Regions from separate parts of the Foliimonas ilicis genome, predicted to be linked through region 1. Evidence: predicted binding sites of a transcription regulator. Region 1 holds the regulator's gene; the other holds the start of a gene.
The links. The regulator HrcA, encoded in region 1, represses chaperone genes, less so after heat shock. The targets are predictions, from matches to a motif close to GTTAGCACTCNCNNNNNGNGAGTGCTAAC.
Positions count from the first base shown of each region.

Region 2: the regulator HrcA is predicted to act here: its motif matches at 6,190-6,218, upstream of groES (co-chaperone GroES).

Region 1 is NZ_JBDUUH010000009.1:155,924-163,687, forward strand. It holds gene ABFT80_RS19125 (RsmB/NOP family class I SAM-dependent RNA methyltransferase) at 141-1,430, shown strand; gene ABFT80_RS19130 (TspO/MBR family protein) at 1,532-1,984, shown strand; gene hemW (radical SAM family heme chaperone HemW) at 1,987-3,141, opposite strand; gene rdgB (RdgB/HAM1 family non-canonical purine NTP pyrophosphatase) at 3,138-3,785, opposite strand; gene ABFT80_RS19145 (VOC family protein) at 3,785-4,195, opposite strand; gene rph (ribonuclease PH) at 4,274-4,990, opposite strand; gene hrcA (heat-inducible transcriptional repressor HrcA) at 5,159-6,229, shown strand; gene ABFT80_RS19160 (sensor domain-containing diguanylate cyclase) at 6,338-7,390, shown strand; gene ABFT80_RS19165 (DUF2189 domain-containing protein) at 7,531-7,764, shown strand, end outside.
Region 2 is NZ_JBDUUH010000002.1:512,330-520,093, reverse strand. It holds gene fumC (class II fumarate hydratase) at 1-840, opposite strand, end outside; gene ABFT80_RS08030 (NIPSNAP family protein) at 937-1,650, opposite strand; gene ABFT80_RS08025 (TetR/AcrR family transcriptional regulator) at 1,761-2,408, shown strand; gene ABFT80_RS08020 (CsbD family protein) at 2,540-2,713, opposite strand; gene ABFT80_RS08015 (LysE family translocator) at 2,793-3,425, opposite strand; gene ABFT80_RS08010 (VOC family protein) at 3,551-3,919, shown strand; gene groL (chaperonin GroEL) at 4,125-5,774, opposite strand; gene groES (co-chaperone GroES) at 5,832-6,128, opposite strand; gene ABFT80_RS07995 (MarR family winged helix-turn-helix transcriptional regulator) at 6,487-6,969, shown strand; gene ABFT80_RS07990 (HlyD family secretion protein) at 6,966-7,764, shown strand, end outside.

The DNA of each region.
Region 1 (7,764 bases):
GCGGAGAAATCCGCGCCCGTTTTCGTTTAAGCCGTGAAATGAGAACGGTTTTTCGCAAATCGCAGCGTCGCGGCTTGTGCATTTCGCGGCATCGCTTTAGCTACGGGTCAAACGGGCAAACCGAAGCGGGAATTCCAGACATGAGACTAGGCGGACGACTGGCAGCAGCCATCGAAGTACTCGACGATATCGAGCGCAGGCATCGCCCTGCTGCCGATGCACTCAAGGATTGGGGCCTCTCGCACCGCTTTGCAGGCGCAGGCGACCGCGCCGCAATCGGCAACATCGTCTATGACGCATTGCGCCGCAAACGCTCGGCAAGCTGGTTGTTCGGCGCTGAGACGTCCCGCGCGCTGGGCTTTGGTGCTCTGCTCATCGAATGGGGCGAGACGGCGGAAGCGCTGAACGCAGCACTTGATGGCGACCGCTTTGGGCCGGAACCTTTGTCGGCGCAAGAATTGGATGCATTGCAAAACAACAAGCTTGAAGACGCGCCCGATGCGGTGCGTGCGGATTGCCCGGATTGGTGCGCCCCTCTGCTTCAGGAAAGCTATGGCGACGATTGGGTGAAAGAAGGGCAGGCGCTTGCCGCCCGCCCGCCACTCGATCTTCGCGTCAATACGCTGCGCGCCGAGCGCCTGCGCGTTCTGGGCGAACTCGAAGGCACCGAAGCAGCGCCGACCCTTATTGCGCGTCATGGCATACGTATTCCTCCGATTTCCGGCAGCGGACGCCACCCCAATGTGCAGGCTGAACCGGCATTTCAGAAGGGCTGGTTCGAGGTGCAGGACGAGGGCTCGCAAATCGCGGCAGCGCTCACCGAGGCTGGCCCCGGAATGCAGGTGCTGGATTTTTGCGCAGGCGCAGGCGGCAAGACGCTGGCGCTGTCCGCCGCGATGGAAAATCGCGGACAGGTTTTCGCCCATGATTCCGAAAAGCAGCGGCTGGCACCGATTTTCGACCGGCTTCGCCGTTCCGAAAGCCGCAACGTTCAGGTGGCCGCGAAGCCATCCGAACTGGAGAGCCTTAGCGGCCAGATGGACATCGTGCTGGTCGACGCGCCCTGTACGGGCAGTGGCACGTGGCGCAGGCGTCCCGATGCGAAATGGCGCCTCAGCGACCGCCAGCTCGAAAGCCGCAAAGGTGAACAGTCTTCGATTCTCGATGCGGCCGCGTGTTTCGTAAAGCCGGGCGGCGTGCTGGCTTATGTCACCTGTTCAGTGTTTGCAGCGGAGAATGGCGCGCAGGTCGAGGCATTTCTAGCCCGCGACGAGAGTTTCTCAGGCGTCGATCATCGGGCGCTTTGGAACCGGCAGTTCCCAAACCACGAAAATGCAGCGCATTTCGGCGATAAGTTCGGAATTTCCCTGTCGCCGGCGCGAACCGGCACGGACGGCTTTTACTTCTGCGCCCTACGCCGTTCAGCCTAATGTGAAGTCGGGCATTGACCTTCGCTGTGAAAGTGTCAGCTAATGGTCACGGTCGGGAGGGTATTTGAAGCTACGGGAGCGATGATGGAAGCATAAGCGTAATGCGGAAATATGTTTCCCTGCTTGTTTTCATCGCCATTACGCTTGGCGGAGGGCTGATCGTTGGCTTCGCGACCCTTCCGGGAGAATGGTACGCCAGCCTTCAAAAACCGTCCTTCAATCCTCCGAACTGGATTTTCGGGCCTGTCTGGTCGATCATCTATGTGCTGATCGCAATAGCGGGATGGCGCACATGGAATGCCAATAGCGAAGGCATTTCCATGAAGGTCTGGATCACGCAGCTCGTGCTGAATTTTCTATGGTCGCCGGTGTTTTTCGGTGCGCAGCAGATCGGCCCGGCGCTGGTGATTATTGGCGCATTGCTGATCGCAATCGTGGTTTTCATCATGCTCCGCCGCAAGCGCGACCCGGTCGCCGCATGGCTTTTTGCACCCTATCTGCTCTGGGCGGCCTTCGCGGCGGTGCTCAATCTCTCGATCTTTGTGCTGAATTAAATCTATCGGGCGAGATCGGCAACCACGGCATCGAGAACGATCATGCCCGTCGGTGTTGCGCGCAGCCTTGAATTGCCGATCGGCTCGATTAACCCTTCGCCTTGCAGTATGGACATGCGCGCGGACGACAGGCCCTTTCCGGCAAGCGCTTCATAGCGTGCAAGGTCGATGCCCTCGACCAGCCGCAGCCCCATCAGCAAAAGTTCGTCGGCTTCTTCCGAACGTGTGAGCAGTTCTCCGCCGGTGATGCCGTGGCCTTTTTGCTCGACCAGTTCGAGCCATTTTTCAGGGATTTTTTCGGCAATCGTCACCACGCGTTTGCCATTCTCGACAAAGCGGCCATGCGCTCCCGGTCCGACACCGACATATTCGCCGTAGCGCCAATAGACCAGATTGTGCCGGCTCTCCGCGCCGGGGCGGGCGTGGTTTGAAATCTCATAGGCTGGCAGACCGCGCCGGGCGGTCACTTCCTGGGTCACGCGATAAAGCTCGGCGGCCTCGTCGCCATCGGGAATTTCGAATTTGCCTGCCGAATAAAGCGTGTGGAAGCGCGTGCCTTCCTCGATGGTCAATTGATAGAGCGAGAGGTGATCGGCGGCGTAGCCGATTGCCTCTTCAAGCTCGGCTTCCCATGCCTCAACCGTCTGTCCGGGCCGTGCATAGATCAGGTCGAAGGAAAGGCGGGGGAAGATTTCGCGCGCAAGTCCGATGGCGTGCAGCGCTTCTGGCACATTGTGCAGGCGGCCGAGAAAACGCAAATCCTTCTCGTTCAGCGCCTGAACGCCGAGCGACACGCGGTTGACGCCAGCATGGCGATAACCGCGGAAACGATCTGCCTCGACAGATGAAGGGTTCGCCTCCAGCGTGATTTCGGCACCATCAGCAATCGTCCAGTTTTTCGCGACAGCATCGAGTACGGCGCCGACTGTTTCGGGCTTCATCAGCGATGGTGTGCCGCCGCCGAGAAATATGCTCGTTACCTGTCGCGGCCCGGTGCGTGCGCGCATCGTTTCCAACTCGGCCACGAAGGCGAGTGTAAAGCGCTCCTGATCGACCGGCTGGTGACGGACATGGGAATTGAAGTCGCAGTAAGGGCATTTGGCGGCACAGAACGGCCAGTGGATGTAGACGCCGAAGCCCGGTTCGCGGTCGATCATGGGTTTCCGAGACGCGATACGGCGAATTTCTGGAAGGCGCGGGCGCGGTGCGAAAGCGCCTCGGCCTGGCCGGGTTTCCAGCCATGCTTTTCTTCGGCAGGCATTTCGCCGAAGGTCTTCTCGTAACCGTCCGGCTGGAACACCGGATCGTAGCCGAAGCCCTTTTCGCCGCGCGGCGGCCAGACAAGCGTGCCTTCAACCTCGCCGCGGAAATATTCGGCGTGACCGTCCGGCCAGGCGAGACAGATGACCGCCACGAAGCGGCCCTTGCGCTGCTCCGGCGTTACCGCGCCGACTTCATGCAAGGCGACTTCGGTGCGCTGCATGGCCATGCCGAAATCGCGCGTGCCTTCCTCCGTTTCAGCCCAATTGGCGGTGTAGACGCCGGGCGCGCCTTGCAGCGAGTCCACGCAAAGACCGGAATCGTCGGAAAGCGCTGGCAATCCCGTCGCTTTTGCTGCGGCCAAGGCTTTTATGTAGGCATTTTCCTCGAAAGTCGTGCCGGTTTCGTCAGGTTCGGGAAGACCGAACTCCTTCGCAGATTTCGCGTCGAAGCCGAAAGGCCCCAGCAAATCCGCGAACTCGCGCAGCTTGCCGTCATTGTGGCTGGCGACGACGATTTTCTTTTCATCAAGTGCGTGCATCACAGACCCCAAATGCGTGGTTCGGCAAATTCGATGGAATTGCCCGAAGGATCACGAAAATAGATCGAACGGCCACCTTGCGGCCATTCGAACGACGATTCGATTTCTATGCCCTTTGCCGAAAGATGCGCCTTCCAGCGGTCGATTTCGTCGCCGGAAGCCGCAAAACAGAGATGCCCCTCGCCGACAGTTCCGTGCGGAGGCACTGGAAGTTTTGCGTCTGCCGCTGGCGGCACTTTCGTCGCCTCGGCATTGAAGAGCAAAAGCACGCTGGAGCCGCACTTGAAGAAAACATGCCTGCCATCGACCTTGCCGAGCAGCTTGAGCCCGAGCACATCCGCATAGAAGCCTTCTGCGGCGTCGAGATCGCTGACATACAGCGCGGACTCAAGAATTGCGGTCGGTTGCATGGTCTGCAAGGCTCCATTGGCTACATCGGGCAGATGGCGACCGCATCGCCGATCTGCAACCCGATGCACGTCTCGTGGTTAGGCCACCGCCATCTGCTGCAGGCCGACAAGGCGCGAAATGCCCTGCTTGGCCAGCGCCATCAAAGATGCGAACTCCTCCTCGGAGAAGGGAACGCCTTCTGCCGTACCCTGGATTTCGACGATGCCGCCCTTGCCGGTCATGACGAAATTGGCGTCTGTGCCAGCGGACGAATCTTCGAGATAATCGAGATCGAGCACCGGCTTGCCGTCGTGAATGCCGCAGGAAATGGCCGCTACATGGTCCTTCAACACCTTCGAGACGCTGACCATCTGGCGCGCTTCCATCCAGCGCAGGCATTCATGCAGCGCCACCCAGCCGCCGGTGATTGCGGCGGTGCGCGTTCCGCCATCGGCCTGCAGCACGTCGCAATCGACGGTGATCTGCACTTCGCCGAGCGCCTGCATATCGACCACGGCGCGCAGGCTGCGGCCGATCAGGCGCTGGATTTCCAGCGTGCGTCCGCCCTGCTTTCCGGCGGATGCCTCGCGGCGCATACGATCGCCGGTCGAGCGCGGCAGCATGCCGTATTCCGCTGTGACCCAGCCCTTGCCAGTGTTGCGCATCCAGCCGGGGACTTTTTCCTCAAGGCTGGCGGTGCACAGCACATGCGTATCGCCGAATTTGACGAGGCAAGAGCCCTCCGCGTGTTTGGAAACACCGCGTTCGAAGGAAACTGCGCGCATTTCGTCGAATTGGCGTTTGGATGGCCGCATTTTTCACCGCTTTCTCAAGAATTTTCGGATTCGTCGGCGGTTCTTAGACCTATGCTCCCGCCCGCGCAAAGAAAAACCTGTTATTGAGCTGAAAACCTCCATCGCTTACGCGTGTGGTTGTGTTCCGCAATGCTGCATCTATATTCCATTCAAAGGTTGTGCACGCCGATGACGAAGCCCTTTATGGACCCCACACTGCAATCGCTGGACACGCGTTCCCGCGAGATTTTCCGTCGCATCATCGATTCCTATCTCAGGGACGGTGAGCCGGTCGGTTCGCGCAGCCTGTCCAGACTTATGCCGTCGTCTCTTTCGCCGGCGACCGTGCGCAATGTGATGAGCGATCTGGAGCATCTGGGCCTCATCTATGCGCCGCATATTTCCGCCGGGCGGCTGCCGACGCAAAAGGGCCTGCGCTTTTTCGTCGATGCCTTCATGGAGCTGGGCGATCTTTCGGACGACGAGCGCCGCAGCATCGAGGCGCAGGTGCGCGCTTCGGGCAGTGCGGCAAGCCTTGAACATATGCTGACCGAGGCCAGTCAAATCCTGTCCGGCATGTCGCGCGGCGCGGGGCTGGTGCTGGCTGCGAAGAGCGAAGTTTCGCTGAAGCATATAGAGTTCATCCAGCTTGAGCCGTCTCGCGCGCTTGCAGTGCTCGTTTCGCAAAATGGCGATGTCGAAAACCGTGTTCTCGACCTGCCCCTCGGCATTACCGCCTCGCAGCTTCACGAAGCCTCGAATTTTCTGAACGCGCATGTACGCGGGCGCACGCTTACCGAAGCGAAAAGCGAAATCGAACGGCTGAAGGAAGAGACGAAGGCCGCGCTCGATACGATTTCGCAGGAGCTTGTCGAAAAGGGTCTGGCCGTTTGGGCCGGGGCGGAAAGCGGCGCGCCCGCGCGCCTTATCGTCAGAGGCCGTGCAAATCTTCTGGAAAACGTGACCGCGCAGGAGGAAATCGACCTCTTGCGGCACCTGTTCGACGATATGGAGACGCAGGACGGTTTGATCCAGCTTCTTGACCTTGCCGAGGAAGGGTCAGGCGTCCGCATCTTCATCGGCTCGGAAAACAAGCTCTTTTCGCTTTCCGGCTCGTCGCTCGTCGTGGCACCCTATCGCGATAAGGACGCCCGCGTTATCGGCGCATTGGGCGTTATTGGGCCAACGAGATTAAATTACGCGCGGATTGTGCCGATGGTGGACTATACGGCGCAGATTGTTTCGCGCATGTTGCGCTAAAGTGGCTGGCGGTTATTAAGGGCGAAAATTAACACTATATTCATTTTTTAGCCCACGCTGCCGCGCACTTTGATACATAGGTCATCAGGCAACGAAATGCGATAATTGATGCGCAACTGGCTTGTACCGCACAATGAAACCGAGCGCCTTCAGGCGATCCGGAATCTGCTGCCTTCCGAAATTTCGAGCACTTCCGAACTGGCGGCACTCTGCCAGCTTGTGCGGAGCCTCTTTTCATGCGCAACCGCTGCCGTCTCAATCGTCGATGAGGATTGGCAGCGCGTTGCGGCGACCGACGGAATTCCGTTGCGCACAAGTTCCCGCGATCAGGCATTGGCCAATCAGATCGTTTTCACCAATGCGCGTTTCACCGTCTCGGATCTCAAGGCGCGCACGGAATTCGCTTCGCTTCCCGATGTCGTGGACGGTCCGGAGTTCCGTTTCTACGCCGGTGTTCCGATCGAACTGGACAAGGGTCTGGTTGTCGGGGCACTTTGCATTCTCGATGTCGAGCCGCGCCGTCTCGAGGAAGAACATTTCGCGCAACTCGATAAATTCGCCATCATCGCATCGGGTCTTTTGAAGCTCCAGCGCGCCAATGTTTTGCTGCGGCAGGAAGAATCCATGCTGCGGCTGGCTGCCATGACCGACCCGCTCACCGGCCTCTACAATCGTGCGGCCCTTGCTGAAATCATCGATTTGGCGGTTGAGAGTTCGCTTGCACGCGGCGAAGCGGTCGGCGCGCTCTATCTGGATATGGATCGCTTCAAGGACATCAACGACAAATATGGCCATGCGGTCGGTGACACGGTTTTGAAACAGGCCGCCGGGCGCATCAAGGCGGCCATCCGCAGCAGCGACTACGCCGTGCGTATCGGCGGCGACGAGTTCGCGGTTTTCTTCTCGACACCAGCCGATACGGGGGTGCTTGAAGCCGTCGCGAACCGCATGATCGATGCCTTCCAAGAACCCTTCAAGGTCGAGGGTCAAAGGATTTCGACCTCCGCCAGTATTGGCCTGGCAATCGTTCCCAACGACGAGAACCCCTCAATGACGATTGAGGATCAGGTGGAAGTCGCTCTCCAGGCAGCGAAGCACCGTGGTCGCAACCGCGTGGCGCTGTTCGAAAAAGCGATGCTGGCTGGAAAATCTCCTGCCTGAATCGTCTCCTCGCGCGCAGTTGACCTGACAAAGCAGCTCCGCTCCGCTATCATTATCTCTTACAGCAGGTCGCGAATTGCATTCGCGGTGGCCCCGTCTTCGCGAATGCGACGACCTCATCTTTCAGAGGAGGAATGACGATGGCCGGTTTTCATGTTGTGGCAAACGCCGAAGGCGTGTTGATAGACCCCGAAGTGCGAAAGATCGGCGTTTCGGACGTGTTCGATGCGTTGCGGCGAGGCATAGACGATTTCAAAGCAAAGCCGTCCCACATCCTGTTTCTGGGCATCATCTATCCAATCGTCGGCGTGTTCCTCGCTTCATGGACGTCCGGCGCGAATGCGTTTCCGCTGCTCTTTCCCTTGATGTCGGGC
Region 2 (7,764 bases), on a different contig from region 1:
ATGGCTGAACACCATCGCATCATGGGCCGCCAGCGCTTCGAACTTGTTCGGCGCGGTGATGAAGGGCAGCTTGGTGATCTTGGCGATGCGCTTTGCGACTTTTTCGTCAAAGCCGATCGGTGCGTTAAGGCCGGTGCCGACGGCGGTGCCGCCCTGCGCAAGCTCGTAAAGGCCCGAAAGCGTCAGTTCGATGCGCTTGATCGATGAGGCAACCTGCGCGGCATAGCCGGAGAATTCCTGACCGAGCGTCAGCGGAGTTGCATCCTGCGTATGGGTGCGGCCGATCTTGACGATCTTGGCGAATTTCTTGGTCTTCTTTTCCAGCGCCTTATGCAGATGCTTGAGGGCGGGCAGCAGATCGCGCACGATCCGTTCCGCGCAGGCGATGTGCATCGCTGTCGGGTAGGTGTCGTTCGACGACTGGCTCATATTGACGTGGTCGTTCGGGTGCACGGGCTTCTTCGAACCCATCTCGCCGCCCAGCATTTCGATGGCGCGGTTCGAAATCACCTCATTCGCATTCATGTTCGACTGCGTGCCGGAGCCGGTCTGCCAGACGACCAGCGGGAAATGTTCGTCCAACTTGCCGTCGATCACTTCCTGCGCGGCTTCGACGATGGCATCGCCAACCTTCCTGTCGAGACGCTTCAATTCCATATTGGCTTCGGCCGCAGCGCGCTTGACGATACCCAGCGCACGAACGACCGAAAGCGGCTGCTTTTCCCAGCCGATCTTGAAATTGCCGAGCGATCGTTGCGCCTGCGCACCCCAGTAGCGATCCGTCGCCACTTCGATGGGGCCGAACGTATCGGTTTCGGTTCTGGTCTTGGAAGCGCTCACGGCGATTTCTCCGGATTATTCAAGGTTGGCAACGGCCTACCGCGTTGCACAACCAGCTTCAAGTGGAGAATGGCGCGATGGACAACCCTAATCGGTTCAAAGAAGCGAACGGGTGGTTGGAGAAAGGACCAGTCGTTCCGAAGGCTTGGAAAAATGCGTCTTCAGAGACGGAAATTCATCGAGCGCCTGCATGTAATCGGAGACAGACTGCTGATCGTTGAAGCGGGAGAAAGCGACAAAGACGTTTTCATTTGCACGCACGGGAAGGCGCGGGAATGTGTTTTCGGAATGCTCGCTCACGAACGCGCCGATGAGCTTCGCGCCATGCTTACCGTAAAGGGGAAGGACGGTTTGCTTCCATAAATCTGCAAAAACGCCTTCCTGTTCTTGAGATAAATGGAAGATTTCAGCGAGAAAAATCGCGTTTTCGGCCTCTCCGCGTTGCGCATTCTCAAGATCGAAGCCCGCATCTTTCCAGGCGGGTCGCAGCAGAAGCACATCGTCGGAATCGATCATCGTCGCATTGGCCGCATGTTTGTGTGCCGCCCAGACAGACCCGCCATAGAAGGCGGCAAGCGCTTCGCGCCGATGCTCCATGGTCTCGAAACCGCGGAGCCATACGAAATGGTCCGGCCGGTTCAAGTCGCGAAACTGGCCGATGATTTTCATGCCGGTTTCTTCCTGCGACTCGACAAAGTTCATGTCGAAAAGGTCGATCAGCTCATCGCGCCTGCCGGGATGCAGCGTGTATTGCCGCAGTTCCACGATCGGCGAAAATCGCACAGTCTCGGATTTCAAATTAAAACTCATGCTCTTGCTTTCTAAAAAACAAACCGGTTGACCTGTTTTATATAAACAAACCGGTTGCCCGGTTTTGTCAATCTGGTATTTTCTGAAAATCGCTTTTGTTGAGACGAATAATGACAAAACAGCCTGTCGAACGAACCCGCACAAATGACCCGGATGGCACGCGCCGAAGGGTGCTCGAATTTGCCGAAAAGGCATTTCAGGAGAGGGGATACAACGCGACCAGCCTCGGCGATCTCATGAAAGCGGCAGGCGTATCGGGCGGCGCGCTGCATTATCATTTCAGGAATAAGAAGGCGATCGGCCTCGCCGTCATCAACGAGCGTGTCGCGGCCGCTGTCGATGAAACATGGATCGTGCCGGTTTCCGAGGCGTCTTCGGCAAGGGATGGGGTTCGGTCGGTTTTTGAAGCCGTGGCTGCCGAACTCGATGCGCAGGGCTTCGTTCGCGGCTGCCCGCTCAACAATCTCTCACATGAATTGTCGCTTGCCGATCCTGATTTTCGCTCTGCCTTGGCTGAAGTTTTCGCGAAATGGCGCGGAGCCATCACCGAAAAAGTGAAAAACGATCAGAAAAACGGGCTGGAAAGCCGGGAAACCGATGCGGAACGCTTCGCTATCCGCACCATCGCGACCTATTCGGGAGCAATGTCTATGGCGAAAGTTGAGCAAAATTCCGATGCGCTGAGACAATGCTTGGCTGGAATGGCTCACCGCGAGGACACGGATCAAGTTTCCGTTGCGCGCATCAGGCAACTTTAGAGCGGTCCCTGTTTTGAGGGGGGCGCTGTCCCGCCGGCGTTTCTATCTAAAATTGAACCGCTCCAACGAAAAAGCCCCTCGCAACATCGACTGCAAGAGGCTTTTGTAGAACTGGTTAGATGGGCGTAAAATCAGCGCTTTACTTTTTCCTTGGCGTCGCCAAAGCCCTTCTGGACCTTGCCTGCAACCTTTTCGACCTTGCCTTTGGCTTCGGTTTTCTTCGAGCCGGTAAGCTTGCCCGCTGCTTCCTTCACCGCGCCGCTTGCCTGTTTTGCAGCACCCTTGACCTGATCTTTGTTCACCATCACGCTTTTCCTTTGTGAGCCGCCGTCAGTTCGGCACTCGATAACGGTGGTGCAGGCGATTTGGTTGCAAAAGGGATGCCTAGCTGGCGCGGCGGTAGAATGCGAGCGAACCGGCCAGCATCAGCAACATGCTGCCGCATATGCGGTCCAGCCACAGCGCACCGGATTTCTTCAGCACCCGCACCGCCTGCGAACCGAGCAGGGCATAACCGAACATAACGATGAAATCCGTCGATGCGAAGACCACGGCCAGGATGGCGTATTGCGGCACTTGCGGCGATGATGGTGTGATGAACTGCGGCAGGAAGGCGGAAACGAAAAGATAGCCCTTCGGATTGGTCACGGCGACGAGAAAGCTTTTCAGAAAGATGGAGCGGGCCGAGCCGGACCCATTATAGGCGGTGCCGTGCAGCGTCTCGTCCAGCGAGCCTTTCGAGCGCAAAAGCATGATGCCGAGGAAAGTCAGGTAGCCGACGCCGATCCATTTCACCACCGAGAACCAGAATTCCGACGCCGCGAGCAGTGCGCCAAGCCCGAGCGCCGCGGCGCCCACCAGAATGAAATCCGAAGTCACAGCACCCGCCATGCCCGCCAGGGCGCGACGAATGCCGAAGCGCGAGCCATTTGTGAGCGCCAAAAGCACGGTCGGGCCGGGCGTTGCGATGGCTACGAATGAAACGAATGCGAAAGCCAGAATTGTAAGTCCGGACATGTTCCCCACCGAAATGATTGTCACGCCGCATAGGCGGAAAGCCGATGATAGCAGGGACTTAAAGCGTCTGCGATGGAATTGATGCGCCGGATGTCTTATGGGCGGGTTCACGCCAAGGATCAGATATGAGTAACGAAAACCCGATCTCCGCCGTGCTCGTGCATGTAAGCGACGTGCCTGAAGCGATCCGATGGTATCGGCGCGCATTTCCTCATGCGGTGCTGGAGCGGTTGGATGCTTTCGATTTCGAATTTCTGCGGCTCGGCTCCGTCTGCCTCGAAATCGTAAATGCGGACGAAAAAGTCGGGGCAGGGCCGAATGGCTCGGTGGTTTACTGGCAGGTCGATGATTTCGATAAGGCGCTGGAGCATTTTTTGAGCGTCGGCGCTATGCTTTATCGCGGCCCGCTGGAAATCCAGAACGGCCTCAATATGTGCCAGGTCCGCGATCCCTGGGGAAACTGCATCGGCCTGCGCGGTCTGCGTATAGCTTAAAAACAAAAACGCTTCCCGCATCGCAAAAAGAGATGGGGAAGCGTTTTTTGTCTTCCGCTTTTCCTTTGGATTTCTCCTTTGGAATTGCATGGACGTATATGAAATGCGCGACCGGTAAATCGGTTCCAACTTTTTTTGATTTTTTTCAAAAAAAGAAAAAGGGCGCCGTGAGGCGCCCTTTTCCGTATTTCCGGTAGTGGACTGATTAGAAGTCCATGCCACCCATGCCGCCCATGCCGCCGGGCATTCCGCCTGGCATGCCGCCGCCCGAATCCTTCTTCGGAGCTTCAGCGATCATGGCTTCGGTGGTTACGAGCAGGCCGGCAACCGATGCAGCATCCTGCAGCGCGGTGCGAACGACCTTGACCGGATCGACGATGCCGAGAGCGATCAGATCGCCATACTCGTCGGTCGCGGCGTTGTAACCGAAGGTAGCACCCTTGTTTTCAAGGATCTTGCCGACAACGATCGAAGCTTCTGCACCGGCGTTGGTTGCGATCTGGCGGGCCGGAGCCTGCAGAGCGCGACGAACGATGTTGATGCCAGCAGCCTGATCCTGGTTGATGCCGGTTGCCTTGATCGCCTGCGTTGCGCGCAGGAGAGCAGTGCCGCCGCCAGGAACGATGCCTTCTTCAACAGCCGCGCGGGTTGCGTTGAGGGCGTCGTCGACGCGGTCCTTCTTTTCCTTGACTTCGACTTCGGTCGCACCGCCAACGCGGATCACGGCAACACCGCCGGCGAGCTTCGCCAGACGTTCCTGCAGCTTTTCCTTGTCGTAATCGGAGGTGGTTTCCTCGATCTGCTGCTTGATCTGGGTAACGCGACCCTGGATCTCGGCCTTCTTGCCGGCGCCGTCGACGATGATCGTGTTCTCCTTGGAGATCGTCACCTTCTTCGCGCGGCCGAGCATGTTGAGACCAACATTCTCGAGCTTGATGCCGAGGTCTTCGGAGATGACCTGACCGCCGGTCAGGATCGCGATGTCCTCGAGCATTGCCTTGCGGCGATCACCGAAGCCCGGAGCCTTGACGGCAGCGATTTTCAGGCCGCCACGCAGCTTGTTGACGACGAGCGTAGCAAGAGCTTCGCCTTCGACGTCTTCCGAGATGATGACGAGCGGCTTCGAGGTCTGAACGACAGCTTCGAGAACCGGAAGGAGTGCCTGCAGGTTGGAGAGCTTCTTCTCGTGGAGAAGGATGTAAGCGTCTTCCAGTTCTGCAACCATCTTGTCTGGGTTGGTTACGAAGTAAGGCGACAGGTAGCCGCGGTCGAACTGCATGCCTTCGACGACTTCGAGTTCGGTCTCGGCGGTCTTGGCTTCTTCAACCGTGATGACGCCTTCATTGCCGACCTTCTGCATGGCCTTGGCGATCATCTCGCCGATTTCCTTCTCGCCATTGGCAGAGATGGTGCCGACCTGCGCGACTTCTTCCGAAGTCTTGATCTTCTTGGCCTTCTTGACGAGTTCCGCGACAACTTCTGCAACGGCGAGATCGATGCCGCGCTTCAGGTCCATCGGGTTCATGCCGGCAGCGACGGCCTTGTGGCCTTCCTGAACGATTGCCTGGGCCAGAACGGTCGCGGTGGTCGTGCCGTCGCCGGCCTTGTCGTTGGTCTTCGAAGCAACTTCGCGGACCATCTGCGCGCCCATGTTTTCGAACTTGTCTTCAAGTTCGATTTCCTTGGCGACGGTGACGCCGTCCTTGGTGATGCGCGGTGCGCCGAACGACTTGTCGATGACGACGTTACGGCCTTTCGGGCCGAGCGTTACCTTGACAGCGTCTGCGAGGATGTTGACGCCGCGGAGCATACGCTCGCGGGCATCACGGGAAAATTTTACTTCTTTAGCAGCCATTTTTAAGCTCCTGGGCTATCGGCCCGTAATTCTGTTGATGGTGCGATTGGCTTGGGTTCAGCCGATTACGCCCATGATGTCGGATTCCTTCATGATCAGAAGGTCTTCGCCATTGAGCTTGACTTCGGTGCCCGACCACTTGCCGAACAGCACGCGGTCGCCAGCCTTGACGTCCAGCGGAACCAGCTTGCCAGCTTCGTCACGCGCGCCGGAGCCGACAGCGACGATTTCGCCTTCCTGCGGCTTTTCCTTAGCGGAATCGGGGATGATGATGCCACCAGCGGTCTTCGATTCGGATTCGACCCGGCGTACGACCACGCGGTCATGAAGCGGGCGGAACTTCGACTTTGCCATTTGTTATTTCCTCGGTGCGAATGGTGAGAAAGGAATTCCTCCGTCCGGCGGACCGGACAACATTAGCACTCGACCTTTATGAGTGCTAACGCGCCATTCAGTTAGGCGCTCGTCTCTGCCGAGTCAAGGAGCCGTCATTATGGCGGCGGGCGATTTAGAGCGAATTTCTTTGGCCCGAACCGGGCAGGGTAAACATTTCGCTTCGTCCCTGCATTCAGGGCGCATCGGTCCAATCTCGCGCTTCTTCATGACAGACGTTTGAACACCTGTCCGATTTTATTGTGCACTGCATCACAAAAGCGCGATGGATGGTGAATCTCCTCTTGAATAGTAAGCATGCTTATAATAGATGCTGCTCATGGTTTCAAACGGCATAGATAGATTGGGCTTTCTCATCCACGACGCGGCGCGCCTTATGCGCAAGCGCTTCGAGGTGAAGGGCAGCGAATTCGGGCTTTCCTCCGCGCAATGGCGGCTGCTTGTAAGGCTCGTGAAGGAAACGAGTGCGACGCAGGCACGGCTTGCCGAACTTCTCGAAATCGAGCCGATCAGCGTTTCGCGTCTGCTCGACCGGATGGAAGAGGGCGGATGGGTTGAGCGCAAGCTGCACGCGACGGATCGTCGTGTGCGCATGGTGTTTCCGACCGAAAAGGGCAGGGACGCCTTTCTTGCCGTGAAAAGTGTTGCTGGCGAAGTGTTCGATGAGGCGCTTGCCGGGCTTTCGACCGAAGACCGCCGCGCCCTGATTTTCGGGCTCGATACGGTCGTGAACAACCTTTCGGATGGGGACAGCGTCCTTTCCGAGCAGAAAAAGAAAATTGCAGAAGGGGCATCAGCATGAACGCTGTGTCGAAAATAAAGAAGGATTCAGAAGTCGAGCTGGAGGCAACTCCGGCAGCGCCTGAAGTTACGAAACCCGCTGACACCGTTTTGCAGGCAGCACCCGCGCCGAAGCGTAAGCGCAAGGGCCTTCGCTTCGCGCTTATGGTCGCGCTGCCGCTCGCGCTCGTCGTTGGCGGCGGGTACATCTGGATCACCGGCGGTCGCTATCAGGAGACCGAGAACGCAAATCTGCGGCAGGCGCGCGTTTCGATCGCGGCCGACGCTGCGGGTCGTATCGTTGCGGTCAATGTGGCGGACAACCAGTTGGTGAAGGCGGGCGACGTTCTTTTCGAAGTCGATCCCGCACCTTATCGCATCGCGCTTTCGCAGGCCGATGCAGCCCTTGCCGGCGCACGCCTGAATGTCGAACAGCTTCGCGCCGCCTACGGGCAGGCCGTCGCCCAGGAGCGCGTGGCGGAAGGCGATGTCGGTTATCTGCAGTCGCAGTTCGACCGCAACAGCGATCTGGCATCCAAGGGCATCAGCACGAAATCCTCGCTGGACGAAGCGCGCCGCGATCTCGCCAAGGCGAAAGAGCAGCAATTGGTGGCGCAGCAGGGCATCGTCAGCGCACAGGCCGCGCTCGGCGGAAACCCTGATATTGCGACCGATCAGCATCCGTCCGTTCTGTCGGCGCTCGCCGCCCGTGACAAGGCTGCCTACGATCTGGCGCAGACGGAAGTTCGCGCGCCCGCCGATGGCGTCGTTTCGCAGGCATCCTCGTTCAAGATCGGCCAGTTCGTCGGTGCGGGTA